2 regions of the Streptomyces sp. SCSIO 30461 genome follow, and region 1 is predicted to be linked to the other one. Evidence: riboswitches for the same ligand, from Rfam matches in the RefSeq annotation. Region 1 holds a riboswitch; the other holds the start of a gene.

Region 1 (7,279 bases):
TCTCCGCGGCGTTCTCCACCTGCTCGGGGGAACCGCCCAGGACCTCGGCGAGCGCTCCGGCGGCCATGGAGCAGGCGGAGCCGACCTCGCCTTGGCAGCCGACCTCGGCACCGGAGATGGAGGCGTTCTCCTTGAAGAGCATGCCGATGGCGCCCGCCGCGAGCAGGAAGCGGACCACGCCCTCCTCGTCCGCGCCGGGGATGAAGTTCATGTAGTAGTGCAGGACTGCCGGGATGATGCCGGCGGCGCCGTTGGTCGGGGCGGTCACGACCCGGCCGCCGGCCGCGTTCTCCTCGTTCACGGCCATCGCGTAGAGCGTGATCCACTCCATGGACAAGGCCTGCGGGTCGCCCTCCGAGCGCAGCTTGCGGGCGGTGGTGGCGGCGCGGCGGCGGACCTTGAGGCCGCCGGGCAGGATGCCCTCGCGGGACATTCCGCGCGAGACGCAGGCCTGCATGACCCGCCAGATGTCCAGCAGGCCCTCGCGGATCTCGTCCTCGCTGCGCCATGCCTTCTCGTTCTCCAGCATCAGCGAGGAGATCGACAGACCCGTTTCACGGGACAGCCGCAGCAGCTCGTCACCGGTGCGGAAGGGGAACTTCAGCACGGTGTCGTCCAGCTTGATCCGGTCCTCGCCGACCGCGTCCTCGTCCACGACGAAGCCGCCGCCGACCGAGTAGTAGGTCTTCTCCAGCAGCGTGGCGCCCTCGGTGTCGTAAGCCCACAGGGTCATACCGTTCGCGTGGTACGGGAGGGCCTTGCGGCGGTGCAGGACCAGGTCCTCGTCGAAATCGAAGTCGATCACGTGTGCGGCGAGCAGGTTGAGCCGCTTGGCGCTCTTGATCTGCTCCACCCGCTCGTCGGCCGTTTCCACGTCGACGCTGCGGGGCGACTCGCCCTCCAGTCCGAGCAGGACGGCCTTCGGGGTGCCGTGGCCGTGGCCGGTCGCGCCGAGCGAGCCGTACAGCTCGCCGCGGACCCGGGTGGTGTGGGCCAGCAGGCCCTCGTTCTTCAGCCGGCGGGCGAACAGGGACGCCGCCCGCATCGGGCCGACCGTATGGGAGCTGGACGGGCCTATGCCGATCGAGAACAGGTCGAAGACCGAGATGGCCACGGGGTACTCCTTGCGGGGGTGGTAGACGCCGTTGTCTGCCAGGGTCGTGCAGAAAGACAAACGTGGGGTGCGTGGTACGGGGCATCGCATTCACCGAAAGTGCGTGCGATGCCCCGTTCAGTTGTTCGTTCCCGGCTGCTACAGCCCAGGGTAAAGCGGGTGCTTCTCGGCGAGTGCCGTCACTCGTGCGCCCAGCGACTTCGCGTCGTAGCTCGGCTTCAGCGTCTCCGCGATGATGTCAGCCACCTCGCGGAAGTCCTCGGCCTGGAAGCCGCGGGTCGCGAGGGCCGGGGTGCCGATCCGCAGACCCGAGGTGACCATCGGCGGGCGGGGGTCGTTCGGGATTGCGTTCCGGTTGACCGTGATGCCGACCTCGTGGAGGCGGTCCTCGGCCTGCTGGCCGTCGAGCTCGGAGTTCCGCAGGTCGACCAGGACCAGGTGCACGTCCGTGCCGCCGGACAGGACGGAGACGCCGACCTCTGTCACATCGGCCTGCACCAGGCGCTCGGCGAGGATCCGCGCGCCATCCAGCGTGCGCTGCTGGCGCTCCTTGAAGTCCTCGGAGGCCGCGACCTTGAAGGAGACCGCCTTGGCCGCGATGACATGTTCCAGCGGACCGCCCTGCTGACCCGGGAAGACCGCGGAGTTGATCTTCTTGGCCAGCTCGGAGGTGCACAGGATCACACCGCCGCGCGGACCGCCCAGCGTCTTGTGCGTGGTCGTGGTCACGACATGCGCGTGCGGCACCGGGTTGGGGTGCAGGCCCGCGGCGACCAGGCCCGCGAAGTGGGCCATGTCGACCATCAGGTACGCGCCGACCTCGTCCGCGATCCGGCGGAAGGCGGCGAAGTCCAGCCGGCGGGGGTACGCCGACCAGCCGGCCACGATCAACTTGGGCTTGGACTCCTTGGCGAGCCGCTCGACCTCGGCCATGTCGACCTGGCCGGTGGCGTCGTCCACATGGTAGGCGACCACGTTGTAGAGCTTGCCGGAGAAGTTGATCTTCATGCCATGGGTCAGGTGCCCGCCGTGCGCGAGGTTCAGGCCCATGATCGTGTCGCCCGGCTTGAGCAGCGCGAACATCGCCGCCGCGTTGGCCTGGGCACCCGAGTGCGGCTGCACGTTGGCGTGCTCGGCGCCGAACAGCGCCTTGATGCGGTCGATGGCGATCTGCTCGACCACGTCGACGTGCTCGCAGCCGCCGTAGTAGCGGCGGCCCGGGTAGCCCTCGGCGTACTTGTTGGTCAGGACGGAGCCCTGGGCCTCCATGACCGCGACCGGAGCGAAGTTCTCCGAGGCGATCATCTCCAGGGTGGACTGCTGGCGGTGGAGCTCGGCGTCGACGGCGGCGGCGACGTCCGGGTCGAGCTCGTGCAGGGGGGTGTTCAGAAGCGACATCACGCGATCCCTTGTGGCTGGGGCTGTGGCCGGTGGCCGTGGGTCAGCTGGCGAACTCGGTGTACTCGTCGGCGGAGAGCAGGTCGGCCGGCTCGTCCGCGACGCGCACCTTGAACAGCCAGCCGCCCTCGAACGGAGCGGTGTTGACGAGAGACGGGTCGCTCACGACGTCGTCGTTGACCTCGGTGACCTCACCGGACACCGGGGAGTACAGGTCGCTGACCGACTTGGTCGACTCCAGCTCGCCGCAGGTCTCGCCCGCGGTCACCGTGTCACCGACCTCGGGGAGCTGCACATAGACGACGTCGCCCAGGGCGTTCGCCGCGTGCTCCGTGATGCCGACCGTCGACACGCCGTCCTCGGCGGCCGACAGCCACTCGTGCTCCTTGCTGTAGCGCAGCTGCTGGGGGTTGCTCATGGCCTGAATTCTCCTGTACGCGGGGAAGTGCTGCTGACGGGGGCTGCTGACAGGCTGCCGGAGAGGCAGCAAGGGGCTACTTCTGGCGCTTGTAGAAGGGGAGCGCGACGACCTCGTACGGCTCATGGGTACCGCGGATGTCGACGCCCACACCCGTGCTGCCCGGCGCGGCGTGCGCGGCGTCCACGTAGGCCATGGCGATCGGCTTGCCCAGGGTGGGGGAGGGGGCGCCGGAGGTGACCTCGCCCACGACCCCGCCGTCCACGACCACCGGCATTCCGGCGCGCGGCACCCGGCGGCCGTCGGCGACCAGGCCGACCAGCTTGCGCGGCGGGTTGGCGGCGGCGCGCTCTGCGGCGGCCTCCAGCGCGGTCCGGCCTACGAAGTCGCCCTCCTTCTCGAACTTCACGACCCGGCCGAGACCCGCGTCGAACGGGGTGAGCGAGGTGGTCAGCTCATGTCCGTACAGCGGCATGCCGGCCTCCAGGCGCAGCGTGTCGCGACAGGACAGGCCGCAGGGCACGAGACCGGCGGGCGCGCCCGCCTCGGTCAGCGCCTGCCACAGCTTCTCGGCGTGCTGCGGCTCCACGAAGAGCTCGAAGCCGTCCTCGCCGGTGTAGCCGGTACGGGCGATCAGCGCGGGGATCCCGGCGACGGTGCCGGGCAGGCCCGCGTAGTACTTGAGACCGTCGAGGTCCGCGTCCGTGAGCGACTTCAGGATGCCGGGGGACTCCGGGCCCTGCACCGCGATCAGCGCGTAGGCCTCGCGGTCGTCCCGCACGGCCGCGTCGAAGCCGTCGGCGCGCGCGGTCAGGGCGTCCAGCACGATCTGCGCGTTGGAGGCGTTGGCGACGACCATGTACTCCTGGTCGCCCAGCCGGTAGACGATCAGGTCGTCGAGGATCCCGCCGTCCTCCTGGCAGATCATCGTGTACCGCGCCCGGCCGACCCCGACCCCACCGATGTTGCCGACCAGCGCGTAGTCCAGAAGGGCGGCGGCCTGCGGTCCGGTCACCGTGATCTCGCCCATGTGGGAAAGGTCGAAGAGACCGGCCTTGGTACGTACGGCGTTGTGTTCGTCGCGCTCACTGCCGTACCGCAGGGGCATGTCCCAGCCCGCGAAGTCGGTCATGGTCGCGCCCAGCGAGCGGTGCAGCGCGTCGAGGGCGGTGAGACGGGGGGTGGTGCTCATTGGATAGGACTCCCAGGGCATGACTGGCGAGGACGATCCTCCCCATCTGTCATGAAACCTGAGAGGTTCGTCATGGCCCGGTGTACACGGCGTACAGGCGGGGCAAGACTTGCACCTTGGGTGGAGCCGCAGATGCCTGCGGCCCGCTTTTCAGATCTGCCTCATCCACGCGGTACGGGGCCTGAGAGATTCAAGGGAGGGACTTGCTCCTTCGGCGCCCGGTGCTCGTACACATGGTGACCACAGGTACACACATGACGATGACCGGGACTCTCCCGCGCGGATTCAAGCGGCCGGTATGCAGTTGGCGGCCTCATCATCGCACGGGTGTCACGATCGGCAAATCACTTGATGGTCATTACCTTTTCTTTAGGCTTCTTGGGCAGGGTCTCTGCGACCCGACAAGGGGGAGTGCGATGACGTTGGAGCGGTCAGGTGCCTCGATGACGACAACACCCGGCGTTTCCGAAGTACCCGACGGAGCTCGGCTGCCCGTGCGGGTGCGCGGGCTCCTGGGCACGGGCGGCGTGGGTGTGCGTGCGACGGCGAACAGGCGGCCCGTGGTGCGCGACCTGCGGGAGCGCGCCGGGCGGAGCCCGCGAGGACTGGAGTTCGCCGCCGGGGACGTGGTGGTGATCTCCGGTCTGCCCGGAAGCGGCAAGTCCACCCTGATCCGTCGGGCGGCGGACGGCCGCGGGATCGACTCCCAGGACACCCGCGACCGCTGGGACACCCGGATGCCGCGGCTGCTGCCCTACGCGGTGTACCGCCCGCTGGTCCGTGTCGCCCACTACGCGGGTCTGTGGCGTGTGCTGCGCTCCGGTTCCGGGGTGGTCGTGCACGACTGCGGCACCCAGTCCTGGGTCCGCCGCTGGCTGGCCCGCGAGGCCCGGCGCCGCGGCAGCTCCCTCCACCTCCTCCTGCTGGACGTCACCCCGGCTGTCGCCCGTGCGGGGCAGCACGAACGGGGCCGCGGCGTCTCCCCGTACGCCTTCGGCCGCCACCGGCGCGCGGTCTCCCGGCTCGTGCGGGACGCCGAGCGCGGGCGTCTTCCGGCGGGGTGTGCCTCGGCGACTCTGCTGGACCGGGACGCGGCGACCGTGCTGAAGCGGATCGGCTTCGGCAGACCGGGGTGAGGCCCGGAGCCGTCCGCTCTGTGACTTCCGGTCCCACTCCCATACCCGTTCGAGCGAGTACCCGTTCGTGAGCCGCCGTGCCCCGGTCGCCTTACGCCATTACGGTTACTCTGCTGGCGCGGGGAAGTCGCGAGGCAGAGCACACCCGGACCGGCCGGGCGGACGGGGAAGCAGGGACGAAGTGGACACGACATGGCCCTCCAATGAGCTGGAGGAGGTGCTGGCCGCATCCGTAGGGACGCCGGGCGCGGGCGGCCGGCTCGTCGAGGTGCTCGGCCGCAGCCACGTCTGGGTGCCCCTGCCCAACGGAGGCGGACCGGACAGCCCGAGTCTCGACCTCCCGACGCTGGAGATCGACGGGGCTCCCTATGTGCCCGTGTACAGCTCGCACCAGCAGTTCGTGCGATGCCTGGGCGAACACATGTCCGGCACCGTGGCCCCGGCGGTCGAGTTCGCCCGTGGTCTGCCGCCCCGGCTGGGCATCGCAGTGAACCCCGGCGGCGCCGTCGGCGTACCCCTGCCACCGCCGGCCGTCGCCGAACTGTGCCGGGCCGGCCGCACCCCGCTGGACGGGCCCGCGAGCGGAGCCCGGGTGCGGCTGTTCGAGCCGGACTGGCAGGAGGAGCCCATCGACTTCCTCGCCGCCGCGGCCGGAGAGTTCGAGGAGACCGGCGTCGTGCAGACCGCCCGCCGGGTCCTCGCGAGCATCGAGGGCGACGCTCCGACCCTGTTCGTCGGTGTCCAGATGTCCGCCTGGGAGGGGCACCACCGCACCGCCCCGATGGACGCACTCGGCCGGGCGCTGGGCCGGGCCCCCGTGAAATGGCCGGTCAACCTGGTCCTGCTGGACGTCGCCCAGGACCCGGTGGGCGACTGGATGCTGAACCGGGTGCGGCCCTTCTACACCCGGCAGTACCCCCCGCCGCACGCATAGGCGTGTCCGGACGCGCACGAGAGCGGCACGGCACGCGTCCGGTCGGTGTCGGTACGGCCGCATAAGCTGGTTTCCCAAAACGGATCGAAGAGGGGCGGGGTCCAAGTGAGCGCGTCGGGCACTGCGGCGGCCGGGCAGGTCGAGCACATGCTGCGCCAGGTGACGCCCGGGCGGTACGACGCCTACGAGGCGCTGCTGCACGCACTCGCCGACCCCGCGGCCGGCCGGCTGTGGATGCTGCTGTGGCACGGCGGACCCGGCTCCGCCGACGCCCAGTACGGAAACATGGAGGTCGACGGCCAGCTCTACGCCCCGTGCGTCACCTCCCCCCAGGAGCTCACCGCCTCCGGCTGGGACCGGGCACACGAGGTCACCGGCGCCCTGGACGTCGCCCGCGCTCTCTTCCCCGACCGCTATGGCGTCTGGCTGAACCCGCATGCCCCGGGCGGTGGCGTCGGCATCCCCTGGCCGGATCTGCGCCGTATCGCCACGGGCCTCGACCGTATGCCCGCGGGACCGCTGCGGTTGACCGACCCCGCCATCGAACTCCCGCAGTTCTACGCGCTGCTCACGCAGAACGCGCACCGCACTCCCGCCATCCGCTCGCTGCGCCGCGTCTGGGTGCAGCCCGCGCTCGGTGCCCCGTATCTCGCCATCGGCCTCGATCTCTACGACACGGGGCAGCAGTCCGTCGAGAGCGTGCGGGCGATGATGCAGCAGTCGATCGCCGCGGTGCCGGACGGGCTGCCCGTCTCCACCGTCGCCATGTCCGACGAGTACGACCCGGTGGCGATGTGGCTGCGGGCCAACGCCCGCCCGTTCTACGACCGCGAGGCGCACGGAGCACCGGGCCAGTCCCCGCAGCCCGGTTACGGCTACCCGCCCTCCGCCCAGTACCGCTGAGCTGCGCATCGCCGATCGGACGCTCTGTCGTGCGGCGACCCGCCCCGCCTCCGGTCATCGCAGCCTGCTTCCCCAACATCCGTTTGTGTCCGGGAAGTTAAACGAAGCGCTGTGATGTCCCGCATGCGCCCGATTTGTCAAGTGTCCGGGTCTCAGCTCGGTATCACCGCTATACGGACTGTTC
Region 2 (7,279 bases), 3.1 Mb from region 1:
TCGCGAAGATCGCATCGGAGCAGGCCAAACCCGACGGCTTGGTGCTGATCGAACCAGGCACCGAACGCGAGCTGCTGGCGCCCATGCCGGTGCGCATCCTGCCCGGCGTGGGTCCGGCGACCGGGGAGCATCTGAGGCGGGCCGGCATGACCACCGTCGACGACCTCGCCGAAGCCGGCGAGGACGAACTCGTGCGGCTGCTGGGGAAGGCCCATGGCGCATCGCTGTTCAGGATGGCGCTGGGGCACGATGATCGCCCCGTGGTGGCCGAGCGTGACGCGAAGTCGGTGTCGGTGGAGGACACCTTCGACGTCGACCTGCACGACAGGGTCCGTATCAGGCTGGAAGTGGAGCGCCTGGCCGACCGCTGCGTCCGGCGGTTGCGGACCTCCGGGCATTCGGGGCGGACCATTGTGCTGAAGGTGCGCCGTTTCGACTTCTCCACCCTGACCAGGTCGGAGACCCTGCGCGGGCCGACGGACGACGCGGCCGTGGTGCGGGAGGCGGCGGCCCGGCTGCTGGACGCGGTGGACACCACGGGCGGGGTGCGACTGCTCGGGGTGGGTGTGAGCGGTCTCGCCGACTACACCCAGGAGGATCTGTTCGCCCAGGCCGCTGCCGAGGCCACCGGCGGCCAGGCCGGTGGGGACGAGGGAGTCCCGCGCGACACCGCCGACGAGGAGGCCGATCCGGGTCGGACACCGATCGAATCGCCGACGGAGCGGCACTGGCAAGCGGGGCACGATGTCCGACACGCCCGCTTCGGTGTCGGCTGGGTGCAAGGCAGCGGCCTCGGACGGGTCACGGTCCGCTTCGAGGAACCGTGGTCGACCGCTCCGGGCCGGGTGCGCACCTTCGCCGTGGACGATCCCGAACTGGCTCCGTCGGAGCCGCTGCCCCTGGTCATGCCCGGAAGTCCCCCCGCTGTTCCGGCGGAAGGAGCGTCACCGGGCGATGCGCGTGCTCAGCCCTCCCGGTCGTCGTTGCCGGCCAGCCGGCCGAAGTCGCGGTCGCCCGGAGCGCCGGGGGCCGGTGACCCACCGCCGCTCGGCGCGGGCGGCGGAGGTGTCGGGTTCTCCGAAGGCGTGGGGAGGTCGAGACCGTAGTGGTGGTACAGCTGGAGTTCCTGCTCCGGGGAGAGATGCCGGCCGACGCCGAAGTCCGGTGCATCCTTGATCAGAGCACGTTCGAAGGGGATGTGCAGTCCGTCGGTAGCCAGCTCGCTGGGTTCCAGTGGGACGAACGCGTCCCTGCTGAAGAGGCCGGTGCGCACGGCTGCCCACTCCGGGACACCGGTCGCGTCGTCGAGGTACACCTCGTCCACGGTCCCGATCTTGGTGCCGTTGCGGTCGAATGCCTTGCGGCCTATCAGGCTGCGCGGATCGATATCGGTCTGCACGGTCCCTCCACATGGTCGCACTGCTCCGTAAGTACTACGAAAGTGCACTTTTGTGGGGTCGGCCACTCGACCTTTCCGGTGAAGACCGCGCTGGTAGGCTGGCAGACGGCTGTTGACCCCGCGCGGGAGAGCGCCCCGGACATGCATGACGCGTACCGGAGCCGCCGAAGGAGCAAATCCTCCCCGGAATCTCTCAGGCCCAAGTACCGCACGGGTGAGGTCACTCTGGAAAGCAGGGCGGATGCCGCACGGCATACGCACTCACCGACGGTGAAAACCGGAATGCCAGTGAGCGGGCGGACCGGTGAAGCTCTCAGGTCAGATGACAGAGGGGGAGGCCGTCCGGGCACTCGCCGTGGTGCCCCTCGCAGGTCGCATCGACCAGGAGGCCTCACATGACCGCCAACCGCATTCCGCTCGTCCAACTGGAGCGGGGCATCCCCTTCGAGCAGCGTCACATAGGGCCCGACGCGGAGGCCCAGGCGAAGATGCTGGCGCAGGTCGGCTTCGGCTCGCTCGACGAACTCACCGACGCCGCCGTACCCGACGTCATCAAGAGCGCCGAGGCACTCGGATTGCCCGAGGCTCGCACCGAGGCCGAGGTCCTGGCCGAGCTGCGCACCCTCGCCGACCGCAACGAGGTCCTCGCCCCGATGATCGGTCTCGGCTACTACGGCACCTTCACCCCGCCGGTCATCCTGCGGAACGTCATGGAGAACCCCGCCTGGTACACGGCTTACACGCCCTACCAGCCCGAGATCTCCCAGGGCCGGCTCGAAGCCCTGCTCAACTTCCAGACGATGGTCGCCGAGCTCACCGGTCTGCCCACCTCCGGCGCCTCGCTGCTGGACGAGGGCACCGCGGCAGCCGAAGCCATGTCCCTGTCCCGGCGGGTCGGCAAGGTCAAGGGCGGTGTCTTCCTGGTCGACGCCGACGCTCTGCCGCAGACCATCGCCGTGATCGAGACCCGAGCCGAGCCCACCGGTGTCGAGGTCGTCGTCGCCGACCTCAGCGACGGAATCCCGGCGGAGATCGCCGAGCGGGGCGTCTTCGGCGTGCTGCTGCAATACCCGGGAGCCTCCGGTGCCGTCCGGGACCTCAAGCCGACCGTCGACCAGGCCCACGGGCTCGGCGCGATCGTCACCGTGGCGGCCGACCTGCTGGCGTTGACCCTGCTCACCTCGCCCGGTGAGCTCGGTGCGGACATCGCCGTCGGCACCACCCAGCGCTTCGGTGTCCCGATGGGCTTCGGCGGCCCGCACGCCGGTTACATGGCGGTCCAGGACAAGCACGCCCGCAGCCTGCCCGGCCGCCTCGTCGGTGTCTCGGTCGACGCGGACGGCAACCGGGCCTACCGTCTGGCGCTCCAGACACGAGAGCAGCACATCCGCCGTGAGAAGGCCACCAGCAACATCTGCACCGCGCAGGTGCTGCTGGCGGTGATGGCCGGGATGTACGCCGTCTACCACGGTCCTGACGGCCTGCGGACCATAGCGCGCCGCACCCACCGCTACGCCACGATCCTGGCCGCCGGTCTGCGCGCGGGCGGAGTGGAGCTCGTCCACGGCGCCTACTTCGACACGCTCACCGTCCGGGTCCCCGGCAAGGCCGCCGAAATCGCCGCCGCCGCCCGTGCCAACGGCGTCAACCTGCACCTCGCCGACGCCGACCGTGTATCGATCTCCTGTGACGAGACCACCGGCCGTGCCCAGCTCGCCGCGGTCTGGGCCGCCTTCGGCGTCGAAGCCGACGTCGAAGCTCTGGACGCGAGCGCCGAGGACACCCTCCCGGCCGCGATGCTGCGCACCGACGACTACCTGACCCACCCCGTCTTCCACCAGCACCGCTCCGAGACCGCGATGCTGCGCTACCTGCGCCGTCTCGCCGACCGCGACTACGCCCTCGACCGCGGCATGATCCCGCTCGGCTCCTGCACCATGAAGCTGAACGCGACCACCGAGATGGAGTCCGTGACCTGGCCGGAGTTCGGTCAGATCCACCCCTTCGCCCCGGTCGACCAAGCGCAGGGTTACCTCACGCTCATCCACGAGCTCGAGGAGCGCCTCGCCGAGGTCACCGGCTACGACAAGGTGTCGATCCAGCCCAACGCCGGCTCGCAGGGTGAGCTCGCCGGCCTGCTCGCCGTGCGCGCCTTCCACCGCGCCAACGGCGACGAGCAGCGCACGATCTGCCTCATCCCCTCCTCTGCGCACGGCACCAACGCCGCCAGCGCGGTCATGGCGGGCATGAAGGTCGTCGTGGTCAAGACCGCCGACGACGGTGAGATCGACATCGAGGACCTGCGCGCCAAGATCGAGCAGCACCGCGACGAGCTGTCCGTACTGATGATCACGTACCCGTCGACGCACGGTGTCTTCGAGGAGCATGTCGCCGACATCTGCGCGCAGGTGCATGACGCCGGCGGCCAGGTGTACGTCGACGGCGCCAACCTCAACGCGCTGGTGGGTCTCGCCAAGCCCGGCCGGTTCGGCGGCGACGTCTCGCACCTCAACCTGCACAAGACCTTCTGCATCCCGCACGGCGGCGGTGGCCCGGGTGTCGGTCCCGTGGCGGTCCGTGAGCACCTCGCTCCGTACCTGCCGAACCACCCCCTCCAGCCCGCCGCAGGACCGGAGACCGGCGTCGGACCGATCTCGGCCGCGCCCTGGGGTTCCGCGGGCATCCTGCCGATCTCCTGGTCCTACGTCCGGCTGATGGGCGGTGAGGGGCTGAAGCGCGCGACCCAGGTCGCCGTGCTCGCGGCGAACTACATCGCAAAGCGCCTTGAGCCGCACTACCCGGTGCTGTACACGGGCCCGGCGGGACTCGTCGCGCACGAGTGCATCGTCGACCTGCGTCCGCTCGCCAAGGCAACCGGCGTCAGTGTGGACGACATCGCCAAGCGGCTCATCGACTACGGCTTCCACGCCCCGACCATGTCGTTCCCGGTGGCCGGCACGCTGATGATCGAGCCCACCGAGAGCGAGGACCTGAACGAGCTCGACCGGTTCTGCGACACCATGATCGCCATCCGTGCGGAGATCGAAAAGGTGGCGTCGGGCGAGTGGCCTGCCGACGACAACCCGCTGCGCAACGCCCCGCACACCGCTGCCGCGCTCGGCGGCGATTGGGACCACCCCTACAGCCGTGAGGACGCGGTCTTCCCGGCCGGAGTGCAGGCGGCGGACAAGTACTGGCCACCCGTGCGCCGCATCGACGGTGCCTTCGGCGACCGCAACCTCGTCTGCTCCTGCCCACCGCTGGACGAGTACGACGCCTGACATCGCGGCGGCTGCGCTCTGATGCGCAAAGTGGCCGGTTCGGAGCGTGCACTTCTCCGAGCCGGCCCTCAGCCGTTTCGCCCGCTCAGGCGGCTGTGGCCACGGTCTGCGGCCGGTGCGGAGCGATGATCTGCCCGTCCGGGAGCAGCTCACCGGTGTCCTCGAACAGCAGGACGCCGTTGCACAGCAGGCTCCAGCCCTGCTCCGGGTGGTGCGCCAGGAGACGGGCGGCCTCCCGGTCGGGCGAGTCGGCTGAGGGACAGGGTGGCTGGTGCTGGCACATGGAGGGGTTCTTTCGCTGCGGTGTGGTGAGGAGTGTGCTGTGGCTTGATGCGGTGTTCATGACCGCCCCCGTATTCATCGGTCCGATCCGATCCCAGTGTTGCCCCACAGGCGTCGATCCGCAGGGATTTCACGGCAGCTCGTCTTACCACTTAATGACGTATCACCCGCGCGGACGGTTCAGCCGAAGCACACCATCCCTTCGGGTGGTTCGTGGGTACCGCTCTGACTAGTTCTTCTGGCTTCGCCGGGGCCCTCGGCCGCCATCGGGGACTATGCGGGCGGACTGGTATCCGACGCGGCAATGCCCCGTGGCCCGAGGGCCACGGGGCGTCGTGCGCTGTGCCGTCGCAGGTTCAGCCGTGGGCTGTCACGGTGCGAGAGCCTCAGGCAGGGGAGCCCAGGAGCGGTGCGCGTGTCGCCCGCAGGGTGAGGACGGGAAGCAGCTCGGCGGCCCGGTGGGGGCGGTGGGCCGCGATGCCCGGTGGGGCCGGTGCGAGCGGCACCAGCAGGTCGTCAGGCGCGGGTGCGCCTGACGAGGCGTCGGCAGTGATGTCCCCGTGCAGCCACAGCGTGAGCATGTAGAGCTCCGGTACGGACAGCAGCCGCGGCTGGTAGTCGGAGGTCAGGGCTTCCGCCTGGACCAGCGCCTGTTCCGTTGCGACGAGGTAGGGGCCTTCGAAGAAGTGCGAGAAGGCCCAGCCATCCTGGGTCAGCATCGTGTCAGCTGCGGCCACGGATCTCTCGCCGGCGCGGATCAGAAACCTCCAGCCGGCGAGCCTGGTGCGGGGAGCCTGGCCGGGCCGGGGCACGACCTGTTCCAACACGTACACGGGCAGGGGGAGTTCGGCACTCACCGCGCCCTGGACGGAGCGGAGGGTGGGTGTGGGAGCCTGGCGCACCGCGGCGGGGGAACCGAGAGCCGTGAGGACGCTGCGCAGGGCAGGCTGAGGGGCCGGGGGGGCATTCAGCGGCATGGTGGGTCGCCTCTCACTCAAGAGACACGGTGATGCGAGGGCAGATGCGGACGGCACTGTGATCGTGGTGCAGAGGGGGCTGGAAGGCCATGCCCGGGCGTCAACTCTCGCCCTCGTTTGCCGAGTTTATACGACGCGTGTTCACGCGGTGTTTCAGCTAGCTCTGCCCGATATTGCGGGCAAGGCCGAATCAGGACCTTTTTCGCCGGACGTTTTCCTGGCTCTTTCGTGAGTGCTGAGGTGTCACCTGGGGAGCGATCCCGGCAGTGGTCGGCCGGATCTCATCGGCGATTCTCACCACATCCGGGCGACTCCCGCGGTACGTCTGCATGAGAGTAACTGCGCGTTGCTTCATGCCGACGGAATGTGCCCCGTGAATGCCGCATCAACACTATCGCGTCGTCATCACTCCCGGGGCGTTATGGATCAGTGGGTCTGGGCATTATCGTCCGTGACGCGAACGGCCTGTGCCGCAGGCCGCCCACTCGAGGAAGGGTGCTTCGATGGGGGAGAAGGTCGTTGCAGGCACGTTCGACCTGTCGGATCGCCAGAGGTACCGGAGGAAGCTCCAGCAGTGTCTCGCGGGGCTGGGGAGGCTCCTGGCGGAGCAGAGGTTCGACCGGCCGAAGAACTTGATGGGACTGGAGATCGAGCTGAATCTCGCGGGTGCCGACGGTATGCCGCGCATGAGGAACGGTGAAGTGCTCGACCGGATAGCGAGCCGTGATTTCCAGACCGAACTCGGAATGTTCAACCTGGAGGTCAACATAGCCCCGCACCGGCTTGAGGGACGCGTCTTCGACCAGCTCGCCGAGGAACTGCACACCAGCCTGGGGTATGCCCACCGCAAGGCCGCCGAGCTTGATGCCGGAATCGTGATGGTCGGGATCCTCCCGACCATAGAGCCCAATGACCTGGTCTCCGCGAATCTCTCGGAGGTCGACCGGTATGTCCTGCTGAACGACCAGATCGTCGCCGCGCGGGGCGAGGACTTCACCCTCGACATCGACGGGGTGGAGCATCTCACCTGTTCGTCGACGTCGATCGCGCCCGAGGCCGCTTGCACCTCGGTGCAACTGCACCTCCAGGTGACGCCCGCCCGGTTCGCCCAGGTGTGGAACGCCGCGCAGGCCATCGCACCCGTCCAGATCGCGGTCGGTGCCAACGCGCCCTTCCTCTTCGGCAAGGAGCTCTGGCGCGAGTCACGGCCTCCCCTGTTCCAGCAGGCCACGGACACCAGGCCGCCGGAACTCCAGGCGCAGGGCGTCAGGCCCCGCACGTGGTTCGGTGAGCGCTGGGTGGAGTCGGCGTACGAACTCTTCGAGGAGAACCTGCGCTTC

The links. A riboswitch is a leader RNA that binds a small molecule or an ion and turns the genes downstream of it on or off. The one in region 1 is predicted to bind glycine.
Region 2: it holds a riboswitch for glycine, as region 1 does, so the genes downstream of both, gcvP (aminomethyl-transferring glycine dehydrogenase) here and gcvT (glycine cleavage system aminomethyltransferase GcvT) in region 1, are expected to answer to the same signal.

Annotation. Positions count from the first base shown of each region.
Region 1 is NZ_CP146101.1:1,843,788-1,851,066, forward strand. Features, by position in the region: gene V1460_RS08365 (L-serine ammonia-lyase) at 1-1,114, opposite strand, end outside; gene glyA (serine hydroxymethyltransferase) at 1,253-2,512, opposite strand; gene gcvH (glycine cleavage system protein GcvH) at 2,556-2,930, opposite strand; gene gcvT (glycine cleavage system aminomethyltransferase GcvT) at 3,007-4,122, opposite strand; glycine riboswitch at 4,283-4,410, opposite strand; gene V1460_RS08385 (AAA family ATPase) at 4,539-5,258, shown strand; gene V1460_RS08390 (enhanced serine sensitivity protein SseB) at 5,440-6,192, shown strand; gene V1460_RS08395 (enhanced serine sensitivity protein SseB C-terminal domain-containing protein) at 6,298-7,095, shown strand.
Region 2 is NZ_CP146101.1:4,934,865-4,942,143, reverse strand. Features, by position in the region: gene V1460_RS22055 (DNA polymerase IV) at 1-1,106, shown strand, start outside; partial or broken gene V1460_RS36485 (PRC-barrel domain-containing protein) at 1,280-1,546, opposite strand; glycine riboswitch at 1,513-1,618, shown strand; gene gcvP (aminomethyl-transferring glycine dehydrogenase) at 1,795-4,680, shown strand; gene V1460_RS22040 (DUF5999 family protein) at 4,766-4,963, opposite strand; gene V1460_RS22035 (hypothetical protein) at 5,349-5,939, opposite strand; gene V1460_RS22030 (glutamate-cysteine ligase family protein) at 6,443-7,279, shown strand, end outside.